4 regions of the Burkholderia crassaminum genome follow, and region 1 is predicted to be linked to each of the others. Evidence: predicted binding sites of a transcription regulator. Region 1 holds the regulator's gene; each other region holds the start of a gene.
What was found. Region 1 encodes HrcA, which represses chaperone genes, less so after heat shock. Its sites were predicted from a motif close to TTAGCACTCNNNNNNNNNGAGTGCTAA; they were not measured.

Region 1 (3,100 bases):
TTGTCGCCGGCCGCGAAGTCCGGCCGGCCGTGCTGCGCCCAATACTGGCGCACCTGCTCGGCCAGCGCGTGGATATAGGCCGGATGGTCGGCGTAGTGCCGCACCGTGCGCACTTCCGGCTGGTTGCGCATGCGCGCGAGCGCGTCGAATGCAGCGTCGAATGCGGTGGCCGTGGTCGACGCCGAGTATTGCGGATACATCGGCATCAGCAGCACGCGCTCGACGCCGGCGCGCTTGAACTGCGCGAGCGCGTGCGCAATGTTCGGACTGCCGTAGCGCATCGCGTAGTCGACCTGCACTTGATAACCGTTCGACGCGAGCAGGTACCGCACGCTGTCGGTCTGGCGCTCGGTGTGCACGCGCAGCGGCGAGCCCTCGGGCATCCAGACGGCCGCGTATTTTTTCGCGGACGCGCGGCCGCGCAGCGGCAGGATCAGCGTGCGCAGCAGCACCTGCCAGACGGCCTGTGGAATCTCGACGACCCGCGGATCCGACAGGAATTCGGCCAAATAGCGCCGCACGGCGCGCGGCGTGGGCGCGTCGGGCGTGCCGAGATTGATCAGCAGCACGCCGATGCGATGGGCGGCCGCGGTGGTCGAAGGCGGCTCAAGATCGAAACGCATGGGCAAGAACGTGCTCGGGGCACGGGACCGGACGGCTCTCAATTATAGCGGGCCGCCTCGCGCCGGTCGGCTGGCCGTTCGGCCGACTGTCGGCTCACGCGGTGCCGCGGCACGATGACGGGGCGGGATCGGGCTGGCGATTGCGGGCTACTGCTGGCTCAGCGTGAGCGACAGCAGGCGCGCGGTGATGTCGACGATCGGTATCACGCGGTTGTACGCCATGCGTGTCGGGCCGATCACGCCGAGCGTGCCGACGATCTGCCCGTTCACCTCGTAAGGCGCGGTAACCACGCTCATTTCCTCGATCGGCACGAGCGTCGATTCTCCGCCGATGAAGATCTGCACGCCCTGGGCGTGGCTCGACACGTCGAGCAGTTGCAGGAGGCCCGTCTTTTGGTCGAATACGTCGAACAGCTTGCGCAGCCGGGCCATGTCGGACGAGAGATCCGCCACCTCGAGCAGGTTGCGCTCGCCGGAAATCAGCACGGTGTCCTCGGTGTCAGGCACCTCGGTGCTGGCCGTCACCGCCAGATGCATCAGCGCGGTCATGTCGCCGCGCAACTGGTCGATCTCGTCGCGCAGGCGGCGGCGCACCTCGTCGAACGACAGGCCGGCGAAATGCGCGTTGATGTAGTTGGACGCCTCGGTCAGTTGCGACGGCGAGTAATCGCGCGGCGTCGCGAGCATCCGGTTCTGCACGTCGCCCTCGGGCGTGACGATGATCAGCAGGATGCGCTTGTCCGACAGGCGCATGAACTCGATCTGCTTGAACACGTGGCTGCGGCGCGGCGTCAGCACGACGCCCGCGAACTGCGACAGGTTCGACAGCACGCTCGCGGCGGCCGCCACGACCCGCTGCTGCGGCTCGCCGGCCTGCAGCGTGTTCTGCACCTGCCGCGCGACGGCCTCGGCGTCGATCGGCGTCTCGACCGTCAGCATCGTGTCGACGAACAGCCGGTAGCCGCGCGGCGTCGGCACGCGGCCGGCCGACGTGTGCGGGCTCGACACGAGGCCGAGCTCCTCCAGGTCGGACATCACGTTGCGGATCGTCGCCGGGCTCAGCTCGAGCCCGGAGTAACGGGACAACGTGCGCGATCCGACTGGCTGACCGTCGGCGATATACCGTTCGATCAGGGTTTTCAGGAGGGTTCGTGCGCGAGGATCTAGCATGGTGGAAAATTTTAGCGCAACCGCGCGACCGCGGCGAGTGGCGTCGGCCACCGATGCGCGGGCCGGCCCGATCCGGCCCCGCCAGCGCACAGCCGGTTCTTTTCGTCAACGAGCTATGGTGTAATGCCGGCATGAAAACCGGTAATCAGTTCAACACTGTCGCGCTCGTCGGCCGGAGCAACACGCCCAACATCGTCGAGCCGCTCGCCACGCTGGCCGCCTGCATCGCCAAGCGGGGCTTCGAGGTCGTCTTCGAAGCCGAGACCGCGCGCGAGATCGGCATCACCGGCTACCCGGCGCTGACACCGGCCGAAATCGGGGCGCGCGCCGACGTGGCGGTCGTGCTGGGCGGCGACGGGACAATGCTCGGCATCGGCCGTCAGCTCGCGCCGTACAAGACACCGCTGATCGGGATCAACCACGGGCGGCTCGGCTTCATCACCGATATCGCGGCGGCCGACATGCAGGCGCTCGTCCCGGTGATCCTGTCGGGCAAGTTCGAGCGCGAGGAGCGCTCGCTGCTCGAGGCCCGGATCATGCGCGACGGCGAACCGATCTACCACGCGCTCGCGTTCAACGACGTCGTCGTGAACCGCAGCGGCTTCTCCGGGATGGTCGAGCTGCGCGCATCGGTCGACGGCCGGTACATGTACAACCAGCGTTCGGACGGCCTGATCGTCGCCACGCCGACCGGCTCGACCGCCTACGCGCTGTCGTCGGCCGGCCCGATCCTCCATCCGCAGCTGCAGGGTATCGTGCTCGTGCCGATCGCGCCGCACGCGCTGTCGAACCGGCCGATCGTGCTGCCCGACGATTCGAAAATCGCGATCCAGATCGTCGGCGGGCGCGACGTCAACGTGAATTTCGACATGCAGTCGTTCACCGCACTCGAGCTGAACGACACGATCGAGGTGCGCCGCTCGAAGCACACGGTGCCGTTCCTGCACCCGGTCGGCTACAGCTATTTCTCGACGCTGCGCAAGAAGCTGCACTGGAACGAACACGCCTCGAACGAAGACGACAAGGCGTCCTGACGCCACTCCGCCCGACACCATGCTCCGCCACCTCTCGATCCGCGACTTCGTCATCGTCGCCGCGCTCGATCTCGAATTCGACAGCGGCTTTTCCGTCTTTTCCGGCGAAACCGGCGCCGGGAAATCGATCCTGATCGACGCCCTCGCCCTCGCCCTCGGCGAACGTTCCGACGCGAGCGTCGTGCGCACCGGCTGCGGCCGCGCCGACATCACCGCCGAATTCACGCCGCACGACCGTGTCGCGCGCTGGCTCGACGAACACGCGTTCGACAC
Region 2 (3,100 bases), 2.5 Mb from region 1:
TTTAATCCTTTTGCGCCTGACATGCCAATTTTAAAAGGACGGCTTTCCGATGCCGAGTGTTGCGCTGCGGCAGACCGTCGCGAAACACGGGCCGAAACTTGAGGCAGATCAAGGTTATGCGGAAGGGGCCCGCAAACTGCCTATTTCCTGACGAATCAGGTCAATTAATCGGCGCAGAAACGAGTGAGGAAAGTAGCGGCGAAGCGAATGAAAATCAGCGGAAAAGACGGACGAAAAAAAACCGCTGCCGGTCGGGCAGCGGTTTTCGATGAGGCGCTCTAAATCGCCGGGATTTATGCGTATTCGGCGAGGGCAGTGCGCATCTTTTTCATCGCGCTCGCTTCGATCTGGCGGATGCGTTCCGCCGACACGCCGAACTCGGCGGCGAGATCGTGCAGCGTCGAGCCGCCCGAGCCGTCGTCGTCGACGTGCAGCCAGCGCGCCTCGATGATGCGGCGGCTGCGCGCGTCGAGCGCGTCGAGTGCCTGCGCGATGCCGTCCGTCTGCAGTGTGTCGCGCTGACGCGCGGCGAGCACGGCGGTCGGTTCGTTGTGCGAGTCGGCCAGGTAGGCGATCGGCGCGTACGACTCCTCGCCGTCTTCGACCTGCCCTTCGAGCGCGATATCGCCGCCCGACAGGCGCGTTTCCATTTCGGTCACGTCTTCGCGCTTGACGTTGAGTTCCTTCGCGAGGCCGTCGATTTCCTCGGGCGTCATCGCCTGCAGGCCCTTCTTGTGGCTGCGCAGGTTGAAGAACAGCTTGCGCTGCGCCTTCGTCGTCGCGACCTTCACCGTGCGCCAGTTGCGCAGGATGTACTCGTGAATCTCGGCCTTGATCCAGTGGATCGCGTACGACACGAGACGCACGTTCTGGGCCGGATCGAAGCGCTTCACGGCCTTCATCAGGCCGATGTTGCCTTCCTGGATCAGGTCGCCGTGCGGCAGGCCGTAGCCGAGATAGTTGCGCGCGATCGACACGACGAGCCGCAGGTGCGACAGCACGAGGCGGCGTGCCGAGTCGAGATTGTTGCCTTCACGGAATTCGGTTGCGTACTGGCGTTCCTCTTCGGCCGTCAGCAGCGGAATGCGATTCACGGCCTGGATATACGCGTCGATGTTGCCAAGCTGGCCCGGCAACATCGATTGGGCTGCGAGCGCCAGCGAGCCTGCCGATTCGGCCTTGGCCGGCGTCGGGCTCAGGGTGTTCGGGAGGGTCAGGGCGTTGCTCACTAAAAAACTCCTTTGGAATCAGGGACAAACCCCCGGTCTCGAATGAAATTCCGTGGGCCATCTTAGCACTCCCGCAAGCCGAGTGCTAATTCCTTAGAGCAAGCGTGGGCATCGGAGTTCCCGTTTTTCTATCGAGTTAGTCGAGTCGATAGTCTAATCTGCGACAACGGAGGCAAAGCGAAGTTCCGTAAGCCGTTGTTTCTGATGGTAATCAGTAGACGATTTTAATTTTTGTCGTTTTGGAAGGAAGTCATTTCGCTTTGTGATGCCGATCCGAAAAGTCCTTTACCATACCATTCAGTTCGCTCGAGCCGGCCGAAGCGGCAGGCTCCATTCAACCCACAAAGTTGGAGTGTCAGATGAACAATAAGAAGAATCGCCGGCCCCGCAGCCGGCTTGCGCTGCACGCGATGCTGGCGGCGTCCCTTCTGGGCGGATCGGGTGCGGCATGCGCGGATCGATGGGGGATTCAGGCGGGCGGCGGTTTTTCGGATCGCCACGGGGTCGACAAGGGCGATCTCGGCGTGGTGTGGGATCCGGGCTGGAACTGGTGGGAAATTGGCGGCTGGCACTTCGCGTTCGTTGTGGAAGGGCACGCCGGCTACTGGCACACAGGCGGCAACGTCCACAGCAGCATCGGCGAATTCGGCGTGACGCCGATGTTCCGTTTCATCAAGAGCGCCGGGGAGATCCGCCCGTTCATCGAGGCCGGCGGCGGCGTCCGGCTGCTGACGCATCCGACGATCTCGGATCGTTTCTCGATGGGGACCGCGTTCCAGTTCGCGCCGACTGCCGGGGTAGGCGTGCAGTTCGGCCAACGGCAACAGTATCAGGTCGGCTACCGTTTTGAACATGTGTCTAACGCGGGTATCAAAGAGCCGAATCCTGGTATAAATTTCCACCAGTTCTACGTGCAGTACAACTTCTGATCCGCACGCCCGCGCACGGCGTGCGCGTTGCCGAGGAGTCAGGCGATGACGAAGGTGGTCGATGCGATCCGCGCGCTCGAGCGCGATCGGTTCCGGGCGATGGTGGACGGGGACGGCGAGGCGCTCGACGCGCTTTTGTCGGACAAGGTGTTCTTCGTGCACACCAACGGCAAACGCGAAACCAAGCAGCAGTTCATCGACGCCATCGTCGCCGGCCGCCGCCGCTATCGCCAGATCGAAATCCAGTCGCAGGACGTGCTGCCCGTCGGCGATGAAACCTGCGTCGTCACCGGGCGCGCGTTGATCGAGATGGAAACGAACAACGGCGGCCTGGTCTTTCCGATTGCGTATACCTCCGTCCATACCCACCAACAGGGCCGCTGGAGCCTGTTCGCGTGGCAGGCGACGCGGTGCGCAACCGAGACATGAGCACTTGTGGCGCTCCTTTTCATGTCTCGACCGAAGCGGCCTTCTGGGCCGCTTTTTGTCGCCTCGTGCAGCGCGGATCGCGCGGCGCACGGGCGGTCACGCCTCGCTCGCTGACGTTTGAACCCTGAATCGGAAACTGGCCGTCAGGCCGCCGCGCGGCGATCCGCGCAGTGCCAGGCCGAGCGGTTGATCGCGCTGACGAGCGCATCGAGCGCGGCGCCCGCCGCATCGGCGTGCACGCCGACACCGTGCCGCAGCGGCGCATCGCCGACCCGGCAGCCCACCGATACCGCGATCCGTCCGTCAGTCGTGCGCGCGTGTTCGCACGACGCGACGTCGATCGCGGCGCCGGCGGCCGCCGCGAATGCCGCGGCCAAACGTCGCACGACATCGTCTGGCGCCGTGTCCGCCGTGGGCGCCGCCGCGATCTCGCGGTTCTGCCAGCGCGCGCCGTTGCCGTGACGCGCGGCCGGCCCGTCGGTGTCGAAGAATTCGCGCGCGAACAGCGCGCAG
Region 3 (3,100 bases), on a different replicon from region 1:
GTCGGGTGCGCTGTTCGTGCCGCGCGGCACGCCACCCGCCGGCGGCTGGCCGATCGTCGCGTGGGCGCACGGCACGTTCGGGATGGCCGATATCTGCGCGCCGTCGTGGTTTGGCCGCTCGTATCGCGACGTGCGCTACCTGAACGCATGGCTTCAGCAGGGGTTCGCGGTCGTCGCGACCGATTATCAGGGGCTCGGCACGCCGGGCCCGAATCCGCAGCTCAACAACCGCTCGAACAGCTACACGCTGCTCGACAGCGTGCGCGCGGTGCTCGGCGGCGTGCCGGGCCTCGCGAACGAGGTTGTGCTCGTCGGCCAGTCGCAAGGCGGCTCGGCCGTGTTCGCGGCGGCCGGCTACGCGAGCGCCTATGCGCCCGAACTCGCGATCCGCGCGACCGTTGCCACCGGAACGATCTACAACGCATCGCCCGCCACGCTCGCGTCGCTGCCGAAGTTCGACAGTGCGTACCGGCGCGATCCCGAGCGCGTCGACCCGACGCTCGCGTACCAGTTTTACTCGGTGCTGTCCGCGCAGCAGATCGACCCGTCGCTGCGTGCGGACGAAGTGCTGACCGACCAGGCGCTGCCGATCCTCGAACAGGCGCGCACCAGTTGCCTCGCGTCGCTCGAGGACGATGCCGCGCTCGCGCACCTCACGCACGCGAACACCGTGAAGCCCGGCGGCGATGCACGGCTGAAGGCGTGGTGGGACGCGTACCTGACGTACCCGACGCTGAAGATCGCCACGCCCGTCTTCATCGGCGCGGGCGCGGACGACGGGCTCGCGCCGCTCGAACTCGCGCTCGCGAAGGATGCATGCGCGGCCGGCACGACGGTCGAAGCGCACCTGTACGCGGGCCGCGAACACAACGGCACCGTGAACGCGTCGCTCGCCGATTCGATCCCGTTCGTGAAGCGCGTGCTCGCCGGCGAGACGATCCGCCCGGTCTGCACGCCCGCCGCGCAGCAGGCTGTGTCGCAGTAGCGGGCGCCACGCGCTTTGCACGACGGCGCGAATGCATTTCCGAATCCGTTATTGGATCGCGCCGCCGCGCATTTTTATACTCGTCAGCACTCTCTTCCAAAGAGTGCCAGCCAATTTCGACAGATCAGCACAGGACGAACAAATGAGCCTACGCCCCTTGCACGACCGCGTGATCGTGAAGCGACTCGACCAGGAAACCACCACCGCGTCGGGCATCGTGATCCCCGACAGCGCCGCGGAAAAGCCCGACCAGGGTGAAGTGATCGCCGTCGGCCCCGGCCGCAAGGATGCGGACGGCCAGCGCATCGTGCTCGACCTGCAGGTCGGCGAGCGCGTGCTGTTCGGCAAGTACGCGGGCCAGGCCGTCAAGGTGGACGGCAACGAGTTTCTCGTGCTGCGCGAGGAAGACATCGTCGCAGTCGTCAATCAATAACGGAGCGCAATCATGGCAGCGAAGGAAATCATTTTCAGCGACGTCGCACGTGCGAAGCTGACGGAAGGCGTGAACATTCTCGCGAACGCAGTGAAGGTCACGCTCGGGCCGAAGGGCCGCAACGTCGTGCTCGAACGCAGCTTCGGCGCACCGGTCGTCACGAAGGACGGTGTGTCGGTCGCGAAGGAAATCGAACTCGCCGACAAGCTGCAGAACATCGGCGCGCAGCTCGTGAAGGAAGTCGCGTCGCGCACCAGCGATGCGGCCGGCGACGGTACCACGACGGCCACCGTGCTCGCGCAGGCGATCGTCCGCGAAGGCCAGAAGTACGTCGCGGCCGGGCTCAATCCGCTCGACCTGAAGCGCGGCATCGACAAGGCCGTCGCCGCGGCCGTCGAAGAGCTGAAGAAGATCAGCCGGCCGACCACCACGAGCAAGGAAATCGCGCAGGTCGCGACGATCTCCGCAAACGGCGAGGAGTCGATCGGCCAGCGCATCGCGGAAGCGATCGACCGCGTCGGCAAGGAAGGCGTGATTACCGTCGAGGACGGCAAGTCGCTCGCGGACGAGCTCGATGTCGTCGAGGGGCTGCAGTTCGATCGCGGCTACCTGTCGCCGTACTTCATCAACAATCCCGACAAGCAGATCGCCGAGATCGAAAGCCCGTACATCCTGCTGCACGACAAGAAGATCTCGAACATCCGCGACCTGCTGCCGGTGCTCGAACAGGTCGCGAAATCGGGCCGGCCGCTGCTGATCATCGCGGAAGATGTCGAAGGCGAAGCGCTCGCGACGCTGGTCGTCAACAACATCCGCGGGATCCTGAAGACGGTGGCCGTGAAGGCGCCGGGCTTCGGCGACCGCCGCAAGGCACTGCTCGAAGACATCGCGATCCTGACCGGCGGGCAGGTGATCGCCGAGGAAACGGGCCTGACGCTCGAAAAGGCGACGCTGGCTGAACTCGGCCAGGCGAAGCGCATCGAGGTCGGCAAGGAAAACACGACCGTGATCGACGGCGCGGGCGATGCGAAGAACATCGAGGCGCGCGTGAAGCAGATCCGCGTGCAGATCGAGGAAGCGACGTCGGACTACGACCGCGAGAAACTGCAGGAACGCGTCGCGAAGCTCGCGGGCGGTGTGGCGGTCATCAAGGTCGGCGGTGCCACCGAGATCGAAGTGAAGGAAAAGAAGGACCGCGTCGACGACGCGCTGCACGCCACGCGCGCGGCCGTCGAGGAAGGCATCGTGCCGGGCGGCGGTGTCGCGCTGATCCGCGTGCGGCAGGCGATCCGCGAACTGCAGGGCGTGAACGCCGACCAGAACGCGGGCATCAAGATCGTGCTGCGCGCGCTCGAGGAACCGCTGCGCCAGATCGTCGCGAACGCAGGCGAGGAAGCGAGCGTCGTCGTCGCGAAGGTGGCCGAAGGCTCGGGCAACTTCGGGTACAACGCGCAGACGGGCGAATACGGCGACCTCGTCGAGTCGGGCGTGCTCGACCCGACCAAGGTCACGCGCACGGCACTGCAGAACGCGGCGTCGGTCGCGGGGCTGCTGCTGACGACCGATGCCACCGTGTTCGAAGCGCCGAAGGATGCGGCACCGGCGGCAGCGCCGGGCGGCCCGGGCGCGGGTGGGCCCGGGTTCGATTTCTGACGGCGTGTCGCGTGTGCCGGTTCGCCGGC
Region 4 (3,100 bases), 160 kb from region 1:
GGATTCGAGCTAATCTTGGGGACGCGCCCGTCGTGTTATTTCTGGCGGCGAGAACACTTGAGGCGGATATTGCCGCTGCGCTGGATGCCGGGGCCGATGAGTACATAGGTAAGCCATTTCGTGAGATCGAGTTGGTAGCTCGAATCAATGCGCTGCTGCGTCGAAATGGTCGCAATAAAAAGGCCGATAATAGAGTCGAGGTTGGGGCGTATGTTGTGAATCCGCTGATGCGCACGATAACCCTGCACGGTAAAAACATTGATTTGACTGCGAAGGAATTTTCCTTGGCGAATTGCCTGTTCAATAATCTCGGAAGCGTGGTTTCCCGAGATTTCTTGTCGACGCTGGCATGGGGGCGGGCACTGGATGGCACGTCGCGGAGCCTTGACACGCATATCTATCGACTTCGTCAGAAATTGGCGCTTCGTCCGGAAAACGGCTTTCAATTGAGCGCGGTGTATACGCACGGTTATCGGCTCGATATGGTCGACGATTTCTCGATGGCGGGGAATTTCATGGCCCCTGGGCAGGTCGCACGGGGTGCGATGGCTGAACTGCAGGAGCCGCTTCCGAGTTGCTTCAAAAATGCCGCGTGATTCGTCCGGCTAATGGGGGGGAGTGAAAGTGATTCGAGAGGCTCCTTGTGACGATTTGACGAGCGACATCCTCGTGACTTGACCCTGCGACAAGACGAACTTGATGGTTGATCTGTCGACGACCGGATCGTTCGGATCTTGCACGGCGCCAAGATTCGGGGCGGGCTGGCGAAGGATCGGTGCGAGCGCCCCGATGTTGCGGGGCAGAAGTTTGATCGTGGACGCAGCAAGCTCGGCGAAATGAAAGGGGGGCGACGTGCGTCGGCGCGGGACGTTCGAATCGGAGCGCGATCGGTTGGAGGTGCCCGATGTCACGACCCGGTCCGGTGCACGGCTCTCGCACGGCAGCGCATTTTGACCATCTTGCCTACAGGTGGTTTTTGGGGGGCTTTCTCATGGTTGACCGGCCGACGTCGCTCGGGAGGTGACACTCGTCCTTCCGACTACGTGTGGTCGATGGGGCAGTACAAGGCTGCCCGTCAACCGTCGATTGCGGCGTGACAAGACGACAAACTGCTCCAATCCTCCGTCGAGGGCGTCGTGACGAGCTTCCGCGCCTTGATCGTCGTCACACGCTTGCGCCCCATTTGTTCTGACAGGGCTCGCTGGGGATGTACGGGAATCCCCGAGGTGTCGCGGCCGGTGCTGCATAGCCACGGCGACGGACCGAACAGGCGACTCTCGGTATCCTCCTGAATACCGCCGCCGGCGCACGTGTTTTTTCTAAGTCATTGTTTTTGCGTGATATATTTTCGCGCATCCTGCCTCTTCCGCGTCGCGTCACGTTCAATTTCAAGCGATCGAAGCTCAGCGCCGGGCGCCCCTCGCCGCCCCGAAAATTCCTCCGGCGCCCCTTCTTGAATTTGTCAAAACCCGTCCATATAATTAGCACTCGCTGCACGAGAGTGCTAACAATTCTCTGCCGGGCGATTTGCCGGGCAGATTCCCTAAGCGTTCTTCAATCTCAGTCAAGAGAGGAGTGAATATGAACCTTCGTCCTTTGCACGATCGCGTGATCGTCAAGCGCCTGGATCAGGAAACCAAGACCGCCTCGGGCATCGTGATCCCCGAAGCCGCTGCTGAAAAGCCGGATCAAGGCGAGATCCTCGCGGTTGGCCCGGGCAAGCGTGACGACAAGGGTGCACCGATCGCGCTCGACGTGAAGGTCGGCGATCGCGTCCTGTTCGGCAAGTACGCAGGCCAGACCGTGAAGGTCGACGGCCAGGAACTGCTGGTCATGCGCGAAGAAGACATCATGGCCGTGGTCAACGCTAACTAAGCGTTCCTCGACGGTACATATTCCCAAGAATTCAAGGAGTTAGAAGATGGCAGCTAAAGACGTCGTATTCGGCGATTCCGCCCGTTCGAAGATGGTCGAAGGCGTGAACATTCTCGCCAACGCAGTCAAGGTCACGCTGGGTCCGAAGGGCCGCAACGTGGTGCTCGAGCGCAGCTTCGGCGGCCCGACGGTCACCAAGGACGGTGTGTCGGTCGCGAAGGAAATCGAGCTGAAGGACAAGCTCCAGAACATGGGCGCGCAAATGGTCAAGGAAGTTGCTTCCAAGACCAGCGACAACGCAGGCGACGGCACGACGACGGCAACCGTCCTCGCGCAATCGATCGTTCGCGAAGGCATGAAGTACGTCGCATCGGGCATGAACCCGATGGACCTGAAGCGCGGCATCGACAAGGCAGTCGCAGCGGCTGTCGAAGAGCTGAAGAAGATCAGCAAGCCGTGCACGACGAACAAGGAAATCGCACAGGTCGGCTCGATCTCGGCGAACAGCGATTCGTCGATCGGCGATCGCATCGCTGAAGCGATGGACAAGGTCGGCAAGGAAGGCGTGATCACCGTCGAAGACGGCAAGTCGCTGGCTGACGAACTCGACGTCGTCGAAGGCATGCAATTCGACCGCGGCTACCTGTCGCCGTACTTCATCAACAACCCGGACAAGCAAGTCGCCGTCCTCGACAACCCGTTCGTGCTGCTGCACGACAAGAAGGTGTCGAACATCCGTGACCTGCTGCCGGTACTCGAGCAAGTCGCAAAGGCTGGCCGTCCGCTGCTGATCATCGCTGAAGACGTCGAAGGCGAAGCGCTCGCGACGCTGGTCGTCAACAACATCCGTGGCATCCTGAAGACCGTCGCGGTCAAGGCACCGGGCTTCGGCGATCGTCGCAAGGCGATGCTGGAAGACATCGCGATCCTGACCGGCGGTCAAGTCGTCGCGGAAGAAACCGGCCTGACGCTCGAGAAGGCAACGCTGGCAGAACTGGGCCAGGCGAAGCGCATCGAAGTGGGCAAGGAAAACACGACGATCATCGACGGCGCAGGCGAAGCCGTGAACATCGAAGCACGCGTGAAGCAAGTGCGCGCGCAAATCGAAGAAGCGACGTCGGACTACGACCGTGAAAAGCTGCAAGAGCGCGTGGCCAAGCTGGCCGGCGGCGTAGCAGTGATCAAGGTCGGTGCTGCGACCGAAGTCGAAATGAAGGAAAAGAAG

Region 2: the regulator HrcA is predicted to act here: its motif matches at 1,292-1,318, upstream of rpoH (RNA polymerase sigma factor RpoH).
Region 3: the regulator HrcA is predicted to act here: its motif matches at 1,069-1,095, upstream of groES (co-chaperone GroES).
Region 4: the regulator HrcA is predicted to act here: its motif matches at 1,482-1,508, upstream of ACPTTF_RS04300 (co-chaperone GroES).

What each region holds. Positions count from the first base shown of each region.
Region 1 is NZ_OZ183799.1:785,205-788,304, reverse strand. It holds gene hemH (ferrochelatase) at 1-623, opposite strand, end outside; gene hrcA (heat-inducible transcriptional repressor HrcA) at 771-1,793, opposite strand; gene ACPTTF_RS03590 (NAD kinase) at 1,925-2,827, shown strand; gene recN (DNA repair protein RecN) at 2,847-3,100, shown strand, end outside.
Region 2 is NZ_OZ183799.1:3,292,516-3,295,615, reverse strand. It holds gene rpoH (RNA polymerase sigma factor RpoH) at 294-1,229, opposite strand; gene ACPTTF_RS15295 (acyloxyacyl hydrolase) at 1,589-2,158, shown strand; gene ACPTTF_RS15290 (nuclear transport factor 2 family protein) at 2,204-2,587, shown strand; gene leuA (2-isopropylmalate synthase) at 2,731-3,100, opposite strand, start outside.
Region 3 is NZ_OZ183800.1:2,933,106-2,936,205, forward strand. It holds gene ACPTTF_RS30170 (lipase family protein) at 1-985, shown strand, start outside; gene groES (co-chaperone GroES) at 1,128-1,418, shown strand; gene groL (chaperonin GroEL) at 1,431-3,071, shown strand.
Region 4 is NZ_OZ183799.1:949,975-953,074, forward strand. It holds gene ACPTTF_RS04295 (response regulator transcription factor) at 1-596, shown strand, start outside; gene ACPTTF_RS04300 (co-chaperone GroES) at 1,582-1,875, shown strand; gene groL (chaperonin GroEL) at 1,922-3,100, shown strand, end outside.